4 regions of the Vibrio agarivorans genome follow, and region 1 is predicted to be linked to each of the others. Evidence: predicted binding sites of a transcription regulator. Region 1 holds the regulator's gene; each other region holds the start of a gene.
What was found. The regulator PurR, encoded in region 1, represses purine synthesis genes. The targets are predictions, from matches to a motif close to TNANGNAAACGTTTNCNTNA.

Region 1 (3,494 bases):
TACGTATAGAGACAGGATAGGTGTTAAATTTCTTTCAATCAAAATAAACAAAGTCAGCAATTAGCTGACTTTGTTTATTTTATAAAATCCGATTGGCTAGTTTATTTGATTCGCTAGGCTTTCACGTTGTGTCTGTGGAATCACTGTCCAGTGAGTGCCACGAATTGCCCCTTCAAGAGAGTAGAGCAGCTCTAAGCTAACAGGCGTCGTGTGGGATTCTTGAATGGCTTGATAAGCGCGCACCGCCCCCGCTTCTTCAAGTTGGGTGACAGTCTCGATTCCTGCTTTTTTCAACATTCGCTCGGTCGCTAGGCGAAGATTTGGCAGATCTTTCAAGCGTTGTGGCTTGGTTGTCTCTTGCTTTATCTTGTCTTCAGTTGCGGCTTTAAGTGCAACTTGAGCAACCTTTAGCAGTTGATTCTGTTCATTGACCCAGGTGTCTGGCAGTTGAAAATACTTAGTGACAACGGGGAAACCACGCTTTTCATAGACGTAAGGTTCCAGTTTATGTTCTGAAATAGCAGAATCCAACGCAGCACATTTACGCACATGCAGTTTGTTTTTGACAACCAATGCAAACATGGTGTCATTGACGAATATGCCAAAGCCGCCAAACATTGATCGGGACTTGACACTGCCAAGTTGCTCGAATAAGCGCATCGAGTCTTTTAATATCGGTTTATCCATGCTTTGTAATCTCGGTGAAGAAACATTCACGCCACCAAATTCAGGCCCGAGAGAATAGCAAAAACAACACAAACTTATGTCATAGAAAGGTTATGCTAGTGTAGTTTTACCATCGGCAACCCCGCTACCTTTCCATAATTATATCATAAACATGAATAAAATGACTGGTTAAGGCCGGAGGCTTTGCGTCCCACCTTCTCAGATGGTTTGCCCTGTGCGTGGCTTTAAGAGAGCATAATGAAAAGCGGAATAGGTATCACATCTTCAAGATCGATAGTGTGATGTTGATTCCAAAAAATAACCCTGACATTTTGCATTTGTATGCATAGTGTCAGGGTTATTAAATTTGTTATGAAATCAGACGCTTAATTATTAAGGTTGCGTACCGTTAAACGCTCAACAATTTCTGGGTGCATTTCAAACACACGCTTATCGTGCTCTTTGTCTTTGATGCGCTCCAGAAGGATTTCAAATGCATTCTTACCCACACGGCGTTTCGGCTGGTGAACGGTCGTTAGTGGTGGTGAGAAGTATTCTGCAAGCTCGATGTTGTCATAACCGATAACAGACATATCATCAGGAATACGGATGCCATTCTCTTGTAGACGACTCATTAGGCCTAAAGCCATGGTGTCATTGAAACAGAACACAGCGGTTGGCTTTTCATCCATCGCTGCGATTTTATCTGCCGCTAATACCGCAGTATCACACTCGAAATTACCTTCTAAAATCCAGTCTTCCACAACGTTAAGTTTTGCTTCACCCATCGCGCGGCGGAAACCGTTAATTCGCTCTTTACAAGCCGCCTTCTCGAAGTGACCGCTCAAACAAGCGATGTTTTTATGGCCATTGTCGATAAGGTATTTAGTTGCGAGATAGCCACCTTCTTCCGAGTTATCGATAATCTTATCGGCTTGTGATGTTTCAGGACCCCAATCCATGATCACTTTAGGAATATCAGGGTGGCCGTTTAACATTTCACTCAGTTCTTCAGTCAGGTCTGAACACATCACCAAGATACCATCAACACGCTTTTCAGCGAGCATGCGGATGTAGTCACGTTGTTTCTCGTAGATACCGCCCGTATTACAAAGGATAAGTGTGTAGCCTTGACGGTAGCAGTAGCTTTCTACGCCGTCGATAACCTCAGAGAAGAATAGATTGGTAGATTGAGTCACCAGCATACCGATGGTACGCGTGGTATTACATTTCAAACTACGAGCGACAGCACTAGGAGCGTAGTTAAGCTCTTTTACTGCCTTATTTACTTTTTCTTGAGTTGTTTCAGCTACAAATCGCGTTTTGTTGATGACATGCGATACAGTGGTAGTAGAGACACCGGCAAGACGCGCAACATCTTTAATAGTGGCCATAGGAGTGGTCCTTAATTGTATTTCTTATTTACCGCACGTTGCTCAGCGTTGTCTTCAACCAAATATGAGCCGTGTTGCGGTAGTCGCCTAGGGAAAAAACCAAATAAAAAACCGCTTTATCGAAAGCGGTTTAAAAATATCCGAGTATTCTAGACTGCTATCGTTAGCGACGCAATCTTAATCGTTTTTGATTAAGATGGTTCGTCCAGTAGATATAGACAGTCTAGCTCAAGAAATGCAACTAATAGACTACTCACGGCAGAATAGAAGCCAAACTCGTCTTTTTGCTGACAAAGTGCATTAAATTGCGGGGTCCAGCTCAAGATATGTTGACGAATGAACTCGGCTTGTTCAACCAAGGCACTATTAAGGTGTTTTTCTTGTTCTAATTCGTTTGAGCGAATGATTAGGTTACCAAGAAAATCGAGCTCTATTGCAATGTGGTCTGCGGGCTCGTTCAGAGCTTGGCTGACTTGAATGTTGTGAGCCGCTAAGACTTTGGTCATTTCTTCAGCCGGCTTACCGTTGAGGTTACCCGATTTGTCCAAATAGATAGAGGCATAAGGCAACGCGCCTTCTTTATCTGATTTTAGAAACAGTTCACAGAAATCTGCGGAAAGCTCAAGCTGGGCATCTTCACGGTCTTGTAGGCGATTGAGTGCATCCACCAACTTATCAACGGGCTTTTTCAGCTGAATATTTTCACCAAGGCCTGCCAAGAATGCGCGAATTTCAGGGCTTTGGTATTGCTCAAGTCCTTGTTCATCAAGCTCACTGGCGAATAGGCTAGACAGCCACCAATAAATCTCTGCGCGTTTTTCGTTGAACGCTTTGATCTCTTCAATCACACGAAGCTCCAAATCATCTATGGATAAGTTTTAAGTATAATCTGACTCTGATGCAGTTGCTCATTAGAGTCCTATCTATCTGATAGGTGGAGTATAAAGGGAAAATGTGAATAGTGTTATCGGCATCTGTGTCAGAAAGTGATGGTTTATAGCTAATTGTGTTTAGCGCTGAGCGGGACGAACAACTTTCAGTTACCAATTTAGAGCATAGAGTTGCTTATTGAAATGAAGGTGTAGGCGGCGAAAGACCGGGAGAGCTTGCTGTTTATCAATAAAATCGGAATAAAGCGCATCTTCAGGTTGAATACAATCTAAATATGTCTAATTATGAATGGGACTAAGTAATTTCCGAGTAAAGAGAATAACATGAGCTATCACGTTCTAGTTGTTGAAGATGATCTAGTGACACGCAGCAAGCTTGTTGGGTACTTTCAAAATGAAGGGTACACAGTAAGTGAGGCGAGTTCAGGATCAGAAATGCGAGAGTGTCTACAGCAAGCTGAGGTTGACTTGGTGATGCTAGACATTAACTTGCCAGGAGAAGATGGCTTGATGCTGACGCGAGAGTTACGCGGACAATCAGACA
Region 2 (3,494 bases), on a different contig from region 1:
ATAATAGCGGCGAATATTCTCGACATATTTCTGAGCTTCGTCGCCACGCGCATAACCATAGCGAGTTTGGCTGTAATATTTCTTTTGACGCAGCAGCGGCAAGCGCTCTTTCACATCAGCCCACGCATCAGGGTTGCCACCCTGTGCTCGTGTCAGGCGGCGAGCATCCATCATATGACCATAGCCCACGTTATATGACGCTAAAGCAAACCAAATCTTTTCGTGCTCAGTCACACTGTCAGGAATACGCGCAACCATGCGGCGAAGATATTCAGCGCCACCGCGAATAGATTGTTCAGGATCGAGTCGATTAGACACGCCGACACTTTTTGCGGTTGGTAGAGTGAGCATCATCATACCGCGCACACCCGTCGGGGATTTCGCATGCGGTTTCCAGTGTGACTCTTGATAGGCAAGAGCCGCAATCAGGCGCCAATCAAACTCGCCCGAGTATTTCTGGAATAGCGGCGCCCATTTCGGCAGCGTGTTATCAAGTGCTCGAATGAAGGCACGAGTGTCAACATAATCAAAGCTACCAATATGGCCGATGTATTTCTCTTCTAGCTTGTCTAGATAACCACTCTGTTTACGCTTACCAAAGAACTCAATCGTCAGAGCATACAAACTTTCATCGTCTGAACGTCTCAGCAACCAAGAGACAGGTTGGTCTTCGGTCAACTCGAAAGCAATCGCAAGTTCAGGGTAGATACGTTGAGACAGTGATAGCTCAACCGAGTCCGCCACAGTAAATTGGATTTCACCGGTCGATACAGATTGCAGAAGCTGGTTTACATCTGAGTCGAGGTCGACCCAAAACTGAAAGCTGGGGTTGAGTTGCTTAATGCTACTCAATGTGCGATTAAATTCAGCATTGTCTGCAATCGTTAATGTGCTTTCAACGTCACTTTCAGCAACCAGTTGTGGTAAACGATCCACTAGTTGACCAAGGTTTCTTGGTCGCCAGCTGCCTGTTTTGTAGACGACTTGTTGGCTCACGTAATAGTAAGCAGGGCCAGCACGGAATGGGGTCTCTTTGGCGCTTGCCTGAGTGAGACCGCCAGCAATAATGTCAATTTCACCGTTCTGCAGTGCAGGGTAGAGGTTGGATATGCGATAAGCTGGTCGCATCTCTAGGCGTACGCCGAGCTCATCGGCAAATTCGCGAGCAAGCTCATAATCTAAGCCAGCTGGGCCATCAGGACCAATATAGTAGGACAGTTGATTGTTGATGGTACCGACGCGCAGTACTCCGCGATCTTTGATCTCTTGCAATTCGCTGTCTGGGGTAGAGTCATACTGACACCCCATGAGCAGCGTTAAGCTGGAAAGGGCAATAACAAGAAAAGCTCGAGATTTTATCAACATGCAGCCAACGTCAAGGTAGTAATTTATCGTTTAGACCTTCTTTATAACAGCTCTTATAGCTTGAGCAAAGCCCTTGCCCAATGGACAAATCATTCCTGTCGCTAAATTTAAGCATCATGAAATGAAAAAAAATGACGCAAACGGTTGCGTTTGGTGTTACATCACAAAACCAATTGCTATATAATGCGCTCGCAACAGGGAGATGAAATTGACATAAGTTCAATACTTTTGATTTAAGTATCTGAATTTAGGCTAATTTTATCTTAATTCATTGCATAAGAGACCTAAGCACATGAGAATTTTGCGTGGTTCCCCAGCTCTTTCAGAGTTTCGTGTAAACAAACTATTGGAACTTTGTCGTGAACAAGGCCTACCTGTAACAGGTATTTACGCCGAGTTTATGCACTTTGCAGACCTAACATCAGACCTAGATACTCAAGAAATTGAGAAGCTAGAGAAACTGCTGACTTACGGTCCGACAATCGAAGAGCATGCGCCAGAAGGTCTTCTACTTCTAGTGACTCCTCGTCCAGGTACGATCTCTCCTTGGTCATCAAAATCAACAGATATCGCAAACAACTGTGGTCTAGGCAAAGTGAACCGTCTAGAGCGCGGTACTGCTTACTACCTTGAGTCATCTGCAGACCTTTCTGAAGAGCAAGTTCAGGCTGTTAAAGCACTGATCCATGACCGCATGATGGAAGCGGTTTTCACTGAAATGGAACAAGCTGCCGCGCTATTCACTGTGGCTGAGCCTGCACCTGTTGCTCACGTTGATATTCTTGCTGGCGGTCGCGCAGCACTAGAAGAGGCAAACGTCTCTCTAGGTCTTGCTCTTGCGGAAGATGAAATTGACTACCTGGTAGAAAACTTCACTAAGCTGGGTCGCAACCCGAACGACATCGAACTCATGATGTTTGCTCAAGCAAACTCAGAGCACTGTCGTCACAAAATCTTTAACGCAGACTGGACGATCGACGGCGTTGATCAAGAGAAGTCTCTGTTCAAGATGATCAAGAACACATTTGAAACGACACCAGACCACGTTCTGTCTGCATATAAAGATAACGCAGCGGTAATGACAGGTTCTAAAGTGGGTCGTTTCTTCCCAGATCCTGAAACTCGTCAATACAACTATCACAATGAAGATGCGCACATCCTGATGAAGGTTGAGACGCACAACCACCCAACAGCAATCTCTCCGTGGCCAGGTGCTTCGACAGGTTCTGGTGGTGAGATTCGTGACGAAGGCGCAACAGGTATCGGCGGTAAGCCAAAAGCAGGTCTGGTTGGTTTTACCACTTCTAATCTTCGTATTCCTGGTTTTGAACAGCCATGGGAAACGGACTTTGGTAAGCCAGGTCGCATTGTAAATGCTCTAGATATCATGCTAGAAGGTCCACTAGGTGGCGCGGCGTTCAACAACGAATTTGGTCGTCCTAACCTACTAGGCTACTTCCGTACTTACGAAGAAAAAGTGACGTCTCACGCGGGTGAAGAGATCCGTGGTTACCACAAGCCAATCATGATTGCTGGTGGTATGGGTAATATCCGTGATGAGCACGTTCAGAAGAAAGAGATCCCTGTAGGCGCGAAGCTAATCGTGCTAGGTGGTCCTGCAATGAACATCGGTCTTGGTGGCGGCGCTGCTTCATCAATGGCTTCTGGTCAATCTGCTGAAGACCTTGATTTTGCTTCTGTACAGCGTGAAAACCCAGAAATGGAGCGTCGTTGTCAAGAAGTGATCGACCGTTGTTGGCAGCTTGGTGAGAGCAACCCAATTGCGTTTATCCACGATGTGGGCGCGGGCGGTATCTCGAATGCACTTCCAGAGCTTTGTGACGATGGTGAGCGTGGCGGTTTATTCCAGCTACGTGATGTACCAAACGACGAACTCAGCATGAGCCCACTTGAGATCTGGTGTAACGAATCTCAAGAGCGTTACGTAATGGCAGTTGCGCCAGAGAATATGGAAGTATTCGATGCAATCTGTAAGCGTGAACGTGCGCCTTATGCGGTTGTGGGTGTTGCAACTGAAGAGCGTCACCTAACGTTAGAAGATTCTCACTTCGACAACACACCAATCGATATGCCAATGGATATCTTGCTTGGTAAAACGCCGAAGATGC
Region 3 (3,494 bases), on a different contig from region 1:
GTCTTGAGTCGCTTCAAGATCTTTGAAAATAGCTGATTCGCCAGATACGCTAACTTGTGCGTAGCCGAACTCACGCTCTTCTGAACTTGCTACCTTACCGCCTAGCTGCTCTGCCATTGTTTGCATGCCGTAACATACACCAAGAACAGGAACACCAGAATCAAATACATATTGAGGAGCGCGCGGAGAATTTTCTTCCGTCACACTTTCAGGGCCACCAGAAAGGATAATACCGTCTGGATTGAATTCACGAATATCCGCTTCTTCTACATCCCAGCTCCATAGTTCACAGTAAACACCGATCTCACGAACGCGGCGTGCGACTAGCTGAGTGTATTGCGATCCAAAATCTAGGATCAGGATACGTTGGTCATGAATATTTTTCGTCATTTTAGGCAGTCTTTTTAAGCTGGATTAAGAAAACGAGGCGAGTTTACTCGCCTCTCTTCAATGCTTCAAGGAAAAAAGCAAACGTTTTCGTCAGGTGTTTCTTATACAAAACAATTTAGTTTTGTAGAGAAATTAACCACGACGGTAGTTTGGTGCTTCCTTAGTGATTTGAACGTCATGCACGTGTGACTCAGCCATACCTGCACCAGAGATTCGTACAAATTCAGCCTTCGTACGCATATCTTCAATCGTTGCAGAGCCAGTCAGCCCCATGCTTGAACGTAGACCACCCATCTGTTGGTGAACGATCTCTTTTAGGCGACCTTTATATGCGATACGACCTTCGATGCCTTCTGGCACTAGCTTGTCTGCTGCATTATCAGTCTGGAAGTAACGGTCAGAAGAACCTTGAGACATTGCGCCTAGTGAGCCCATGCCACGGTAAGCCTTGTATGAACGGCCGTTGTAAAGAATCACTTCACCTGGCGCTTCTTCTGTACCTGCGAACATAGAGCCCACCATCACACAAGATGCACCCGCAACGATAGCTTTACAGATGTCACCAGAGAAACGGATACCACCATCAGCAATCACAGGAATACCATGCTCGTTTGCCACTTCTACAGCATCTGCAATAGCCGTAACTTGAGGAACACCTACACCAGTAACGATACGAGTTGTACAGATTGAACCAGGGCCAATGCCCACTTTAACGGCACTTACACCAGCGTCAATTAGCGCTTTAGCGCCTGCGCCAGTTGCTACGTTACCACCAACGATGTCTAGATCTGGGTATGCAGCGCGAGTTTCGCGGATACGGTTAAGAACACCTTCAGAGTGACCGTGAGAAGAGTCGATAAGTAGAACATCGATACCAGCTTCAACTAGAGCAGCAACACGCTCTTCGTTGCCCGCACCAGCACCAACAGCAGCACCAACACGTAGACGACCTTGTGCATCTTTACATGCATTTGGCTTACGCTCAGCTTTATGGAAATCTTTTGCTGTAATCATACCTGTAAGTTGGAACTCTTCGTTCACAACTAGGACTTTCTCAACACGTGCTTTGTGCATTTTCTCTTGAACTTCTTCACGAGTTGCACCTTCTTGAACCGCAGCTAGGCGCTCTTTTGGCGTCATTACTGCGGCAACAGATTGCGTTAAATCAGTAACGAAACGTACATCACGGCCAGTAATAATGCCCACAAGCTCTTTGCTTTCAGTCACTACAGGGAAACCAGCAAAGCCGTGTTTTTCAGTCAAAGCAACAACGTCAGCGATCGTTGCATCAGGGTTAACCGTTACAGGATCAGTAACAACACCCGCTTCAAACTTCTTAACTTTACGAACTTCAGCAGCTTGCTGCTCAATAGACATGTTCTTATGGATAAAACCAACGCCGCCTTCTTGCGCAAGTGCGATAGCAAGACGTGCTTCCGTTACGGTATCCATAGATGCAGAGATCATTGGGATGTTGAGGGTAATATTCTTCGTCAGCTGAGTGCGAAGATCAGCTGTGTTTGGGAGAACGGTGGAGTGTGCTGGCACAAGTAATACGTCGTCGAATGTCAGCGCTTCTTTGGCAATTCTTAGCATTTGCAATATCTCACAATAGGAAAGTAAATGGATTAACCCAAACTCATCGTTTCGCATAATGAGTCGCAGTGGCCTGCTTTGGATTAGATATTGCGGAGGGATTATACGGTCAACGCAATCGCTTGGCTACACATTTTTATATTTTTAATTTGCATTTACCCCCTTGATATGTAGTATATTGCCGCTAACTTCCATACTCATGTCTTGAGATTAGCCGTGCCTGCTGCGTCCAACCCAAACATTTTCACTGTTTCTCGTCTAAATTCTGAAGTTCGTTTACTGCTCGAAAATGAAATGGGCATCGTTTGGTTGGTAGGAGAAATCTCAAACTTTTCTGCGCCAGTCTCTGGCCACTGGTACTTCACCCTGAAAGACGCTCGCGCTCAAGTAAAGTGTGCGATGTTTAAAGGCAATAACCGCCGCGTTAGTTTTAAACCTCAATCCGGTCAGCAAGTGTTGGTTAAAGCCCGCTTATCTCTTTATGAGCCTCGTGGTGACTACCAGTTAATTATCGAAAGCATGCAACCCGAGGGCGACGGCCGCCTGCAACAGCAGTTTGAAGAGCTCAAAATGCGTCTTGCGGGTGAAGGGTTATTCGCACAAACCAACAAGCGTCCTCTTCCAGAACACCCAAGCCGTGTCGGCGTCATCACCTCGCAAACGGGCGCTGCTCTGTTTGATATTCTTGACGTATTGAAACGCAGAGATCCTTCATTACCTGTTGTAATTTACCCAACCATGGTACAAGGCGAAGGTGCTGCTATTCGAATAGCTCAAGCAATTGGTACAGCGAACGAGCGTAATGAGTGTGATGTATTAATTGTTGGTCGAGGCGGCGGCTCACTCGAAGATCTATGGTGCTTTAACGAAGAGATCGTGGCACGCACAATTGCAGCCAGCCAAATTCCGATTATTAGTGCCGTTGGGCATGAAATCGATGTAACGATTGCTGATTTTGTTGCTGATATGCGCGCGCCTACCCCTTCAGCCGCGGCTGAGTTGGTGAGCCGAGATAACAGCCATAAAACACAAAATGTACAAGTGCGCGTTAATCGCCTTTTTAATGCCACCAAGCTTTATTTCCAGCAGCAAAAACAAGCGATGACACACCTAGTTCATCGTCTTGAAAAGCAGCACCCTAGCTATCAGCTTGAGCGTCAATCTCAGCAACTAGATGATCTCGAGCGTCGTTTTCAACGAACGATGCAACAGTTTATTCTGCGTCGCCAAGATGCCCTTGAGCGCAAACAGACCCGTATTGAGCAAGCCTCGCCAACTCGGGTGATCAACTTGCAAACTCATCAACTGAATCGCGCAGAGCAAAAACTTATTGAGGCGATGAAGCGACAATTACTTGTCTCAAAACACCAAGTTGCGCTTGCGGCTGAGAAGCTCGATACAGTAAGTCCGCTAGCGACATTGAAGCGTGGTTATTCCATCACGCAATTAGACTCTGGTGAGGTGATAACCGAACAGAAACAAGTCAAGACAGGTGATGTGCTCATCAC
Region 4 (3,494 bases), on a different contig from region 1:
AAGAAGGGCTTGTAATCTACTTATCAGTTTTTATTTTAATCAATCAAGTTGTGGACCAGCCGCAACCAGTGATTTGCCTTCGTCGTTGTCAGTGTATTGAACAAAGTTATTGATAAAGCGCTGCGCGAGATCTTCGGCTTTGCTTTCCCACTGTAGTGGGTCAACGTAAGTATCGCGTGGATCTAGGATCTCTTTATCAACACCCGGTAGGTCAAGTGGTACTTCTAGATTGAATACCGGGATCTGCTTGGTTTCTGCCTCATCAATTGAGCCATCGAGGATAGCGTCAATGATGCCGCGTGTATCTTGAATAGAGATACGTTTACCTGTGCCATTCCAACCTGTGTTTACAAGGTAAGCTTCTGCACCAGCGGCTTCCATACGCTTGACGAGTACTTCTGCATATTGAGTTGGGTGTAGCGTTAGGAACGCTGCGCCAAACGCGGCAGAGAAGGTTGGTGTTGGCTCGGTAATACCACGCTCTGTACCGGCAAGTTTTGCGGTAAAGCCTGATAGGAAGTGGTATTTAGTTTGCTCAGGCGTCAGTTTCGCAACCGGCGGCAACACACCGAACGCATCAGCGGTTAGGAAGATGACTTTTTGTGCGTGGCCTGCTTTTGAAACTGGCTTAACAATGTTGTCGATGTGATGGATTGGGTACGAAACACGCGTGTTCTCTGTTTTCGAACCATCATCGAAGTTGATAGAGCCGTCATTGCGAACCGTCACGTTCTCAAGCAGTGCGTCACGGCGAATCGCATTATAAATGTCTGGCTCAGCTTCTTTAGATAGACGAATGGTCTTCGCATAACAGCCACCTTCAAAGTTGAAGATACCGTCATCGTCCCAACCATGTTCATCATCACCAATCAGCTGACGCTTTGGATCGGTGGAAAGCGTGGTTTTTCCCGTACCTGACAGGCCGAAGAAGACTGCGACATCGCCCGCTTCGCCAACGTTTGCAGAACAGTGCATTGATGCGATGCCTTGCAGAGGAAGTAGGTAGTTCATCATTGCGAACATACCTTTTTTCATCTCACCGCCGTACCAAGTACCGCCGATAATCTGCATGCGCTCGGTTAAATTGAACGCGACGAAGTTTTCAGAGTTCAGACCATGCTCTTGCCACTTCGGATTGGTTGTCTTCGCACCATTCATCACCACGAAGTCTGGTTCAAAGTTTTGCAGCTCTGCTTCTGTTGGGCGAATAAACATATTTTTAACAAAGTGAGCCTGCCAAGCCACTTCTGTGATGATACGTACGCTAAGGCGAGTATCTGGGTTAGCACCACAGTAACCATCGATAACGAACAGGCGTTGGCCTGAAAGTTCTTCTGTTACCAGTTGTTTTAGATCGCGCCAAACTTCCGTAGAAATTGGCTTATTGTCATTCTTACCTTGATCAGACCACCACATGGTATCGCGCGTTGAGTCGTCTTTGACAATGTATTTGTCTTTAGGCGAACGCCCGGTAAAGATACCCGTGTCGACAGCAACAGCGCCTAATTCAGTCACTGTGCCTTTTTCATAACCTTCTAATTCTGGGCGAGTCTCCTCCTCGAATAGCTGGTCGTAACTGGGATTGCGAACAATCTCTTTTACGCCAACAAGTCCGTATCTGGAAAGATCAAGTGTTGCAGCCTTTGTATGTTCCATAACAGTCATAGGTGCTCCTTTTAAGAAGTGTAGGGATTTTGTAAGAGTGTTTTTATTTTAATCTGTCCACCATGCTAGCAACGCGACGGGGTTAAAACAGGGAGATAGTTCAAAAAATATCCACCAATTTTTTGTGGTTTTAATGCCTACATCACAAGCTGGTTGAAATATTCTATCGTTAACTGAAACGTTTGCGCTATAGCTCTAATATTAATAAGTTGTAAAAATAAAGTTAAATAAAATTGTGATAAGGGCGGGGTTTTAGAGGAAACCTAGGCATAAAAAAGACCAGCTCGAAGGCTGGTCTAGTACGAATTTAACGTGCTTTATAATCTAAGCGAATTAATGGATGGTGTTGTTGCCGTTTCCACCTTGCGCATCAGCATAGAGTTCTGCAACTTGCGCAGAATCGAAAGAGTAATTGCTGCCACAGTAGTCACAGTGTAAAGCAATGCTGCCTTCGGTAGCGATGATGTCATCAACCTCAGCGCGATCAAGCGTGATGATAGCGGAAGCACTGCGCTCACGTGAGCAACCACAGAAGAACTCAACAGGTTGAGGTTCGAACAGGCGTACTTTCTCTTGGTTGTAGAGACGGTAAAGCAGCTCTTGAGATTCAAGAGAGAATAGCTCTTCGTCTTTTACCGTGTTGGTTAGCTGCTCTAGGTGCTCGAAGTCATCTGGTGTGCCCGTACCATCTGGCATAACTTGAATAAGCATACCTGCTGCGTGTGGTTTACCTTCGTGCTCACCAGTGCGAATCCAAAGACGAGTTTTTAGCTGCTCAGAGTTGGCGAAGTAGTTTTCGATCACTTCTGTCAGGTTCTCGCCTTCAAGACCAACGACACCTTGGTAACGCTCCCCTTTTTTCGGGTCGATAGTGATGACTAGGTAGCCCTTACCCATCATGTCGTGCAGGCCAGCATCATCAGCAATATCGCCTTCCCAACGAGCAACACCACGAACTTTTTGGTCGTGATCGCCGTTGATGACGGCAAGAGAAACAGGGCCATCACCTTGAAGTTGGATAGTAATAGAGCCTTCAAACTTCAAAGTTGCAGTTAATAGTGTGGTTGAAACCACGAGCTCACCCAATAGCTTTTTCAGCGCTGCTGGGTATTCCTTGCTGGAGATAATTTGTTGGTATGCATCATCCAATTGTACCAACTCGCCACGTACAGAAAGGTCTTCAAATAGGTAGCGATTTAAAACATTGTTTGCCATAGAAGGAAGCTCCAGCTTATTGGTGTTTAAACTTAATAATATCGCGACGCTGCTTTTTGTCAGGGCGTCGGTCAGGGCTCGGGTTGTGGGCGTGTAGCTTACGTTGCATCGCATTGCTTTCACGCTTTTGGACACTTTCCGAGGTTTCGCTATATAGCGTTTGCGCTTCAGGCGCGCCGCGACGTTGGTCAGAGATACGCTCGATCACGACAGTTTTCTCTTCGTGACCTTGACGCAAGGCAACAGTGGCTCCCACTTCAACAACCTTACTTGGTTTGCTGCGTTGACCATTATAATGCACTTTACCGCCATCGATCATATTGCGAGCAATAGAGCGTGTCTTGTAAAAACGCGCTGCCCATAGCCATTTATCGAGACGTACTGCTTGATCACCTTGGTCGTTGCGTGTGTTGTTGGAACCCATACTGACTTGGTTTCTCCTACCATTAATTAACGAATCACACACACAATGGTAGCGCGGTCTCACTTTTTCAAGGTGTAATGCTTTGTAAAGAACAAAAAAGCGTGTCTACTTTGCGTGTATGATATAGTGAAATATTTATTATCTATAATAGCGCACCAATTTATTTCAATAAGGACATGGGTTTGGCTAC

Region 2: a site for PurR is predicted at 1,498-1,517, ahead of purL (phosphoribosylformylglycinamidine synthase). Genes of this name have one in related genera too.
Region 3: a site for PurR is predicted at 2,097-2,116, ahead of guaB (IMP dehydrogenase). Genes of this name have one in related genera too.
Region 4: a site for PurR is predicted at 1,836-1,855, ahead of pckA (phosphoenolpyruvate carboxykinase (ATP)). Genes of this name have one in related genera too.

Annotation. Positions count from the first base shown of each region.
Region 1 covers NZ_JAUFQF010000001.1:35,737-39,230, forward strand. Annotated here, with positions in the region: gene QWZ05_RS00190 (TfoX/Sxy family DNA transformation protein) at 97-687, opposite strand; cyclic di-GMP riboswitch class I at 799-909, opposite strand; gene purR (HTH-type transcriptional repressor PurR) at 1,053-2,060, opposite strand; gene torD (molecular chaperone TorD) at 2,252-2,905, opposite strand; gene torR (two-component system response regulator TorR) at 3,275-3,494, shown strand, end outside.
Region 2 covers NZ_JAUFQF010000004.1:229,890-233,383, reverse strand. Annotated here, with positions in the region: gene mltF (membrane-bound lytic murein transglycosylase MltF) at 1-1,365, opposite strand, end outside; gene purL (phosphoribosylformylglycinamidine synthase) at 1,658-3,494, shown strand, end outside.
Region 3 covers NZ_JAUFQF010000004.1:320,593-324,086, forward strand. Annotated here, with positions in the region: gene guaA (glutamine-hydrolyzing GMP synthase) at 1-390, opposite strand, end outside; gene guaB (IMP dehydrogenase) at 523-1,986, opposite strand; gene xseA (exodeoxyribonuclease VII large subunit) at 2,281-3,494, shown strand, end outside.
Region 4 covers NZ_JAUFQF010000004.1:1,077,293-1,080,786, forward strand. Annotated here, with positions in the region: gene pckA (phosphoenolpyruvate carboxykinase (ATP)) at 40-1,665, opposite strand; gene hslO (Hsp33 family molecular chaperone HslO) at 1,999-2,880, opposite strand; gene hslR (ribosome-associated heat shock protein Hsp15) at 2,897-3,304, opposite strand; gene gspC (type II secretion system protein GspC) at 3,481-3,494, shown strand, end outside.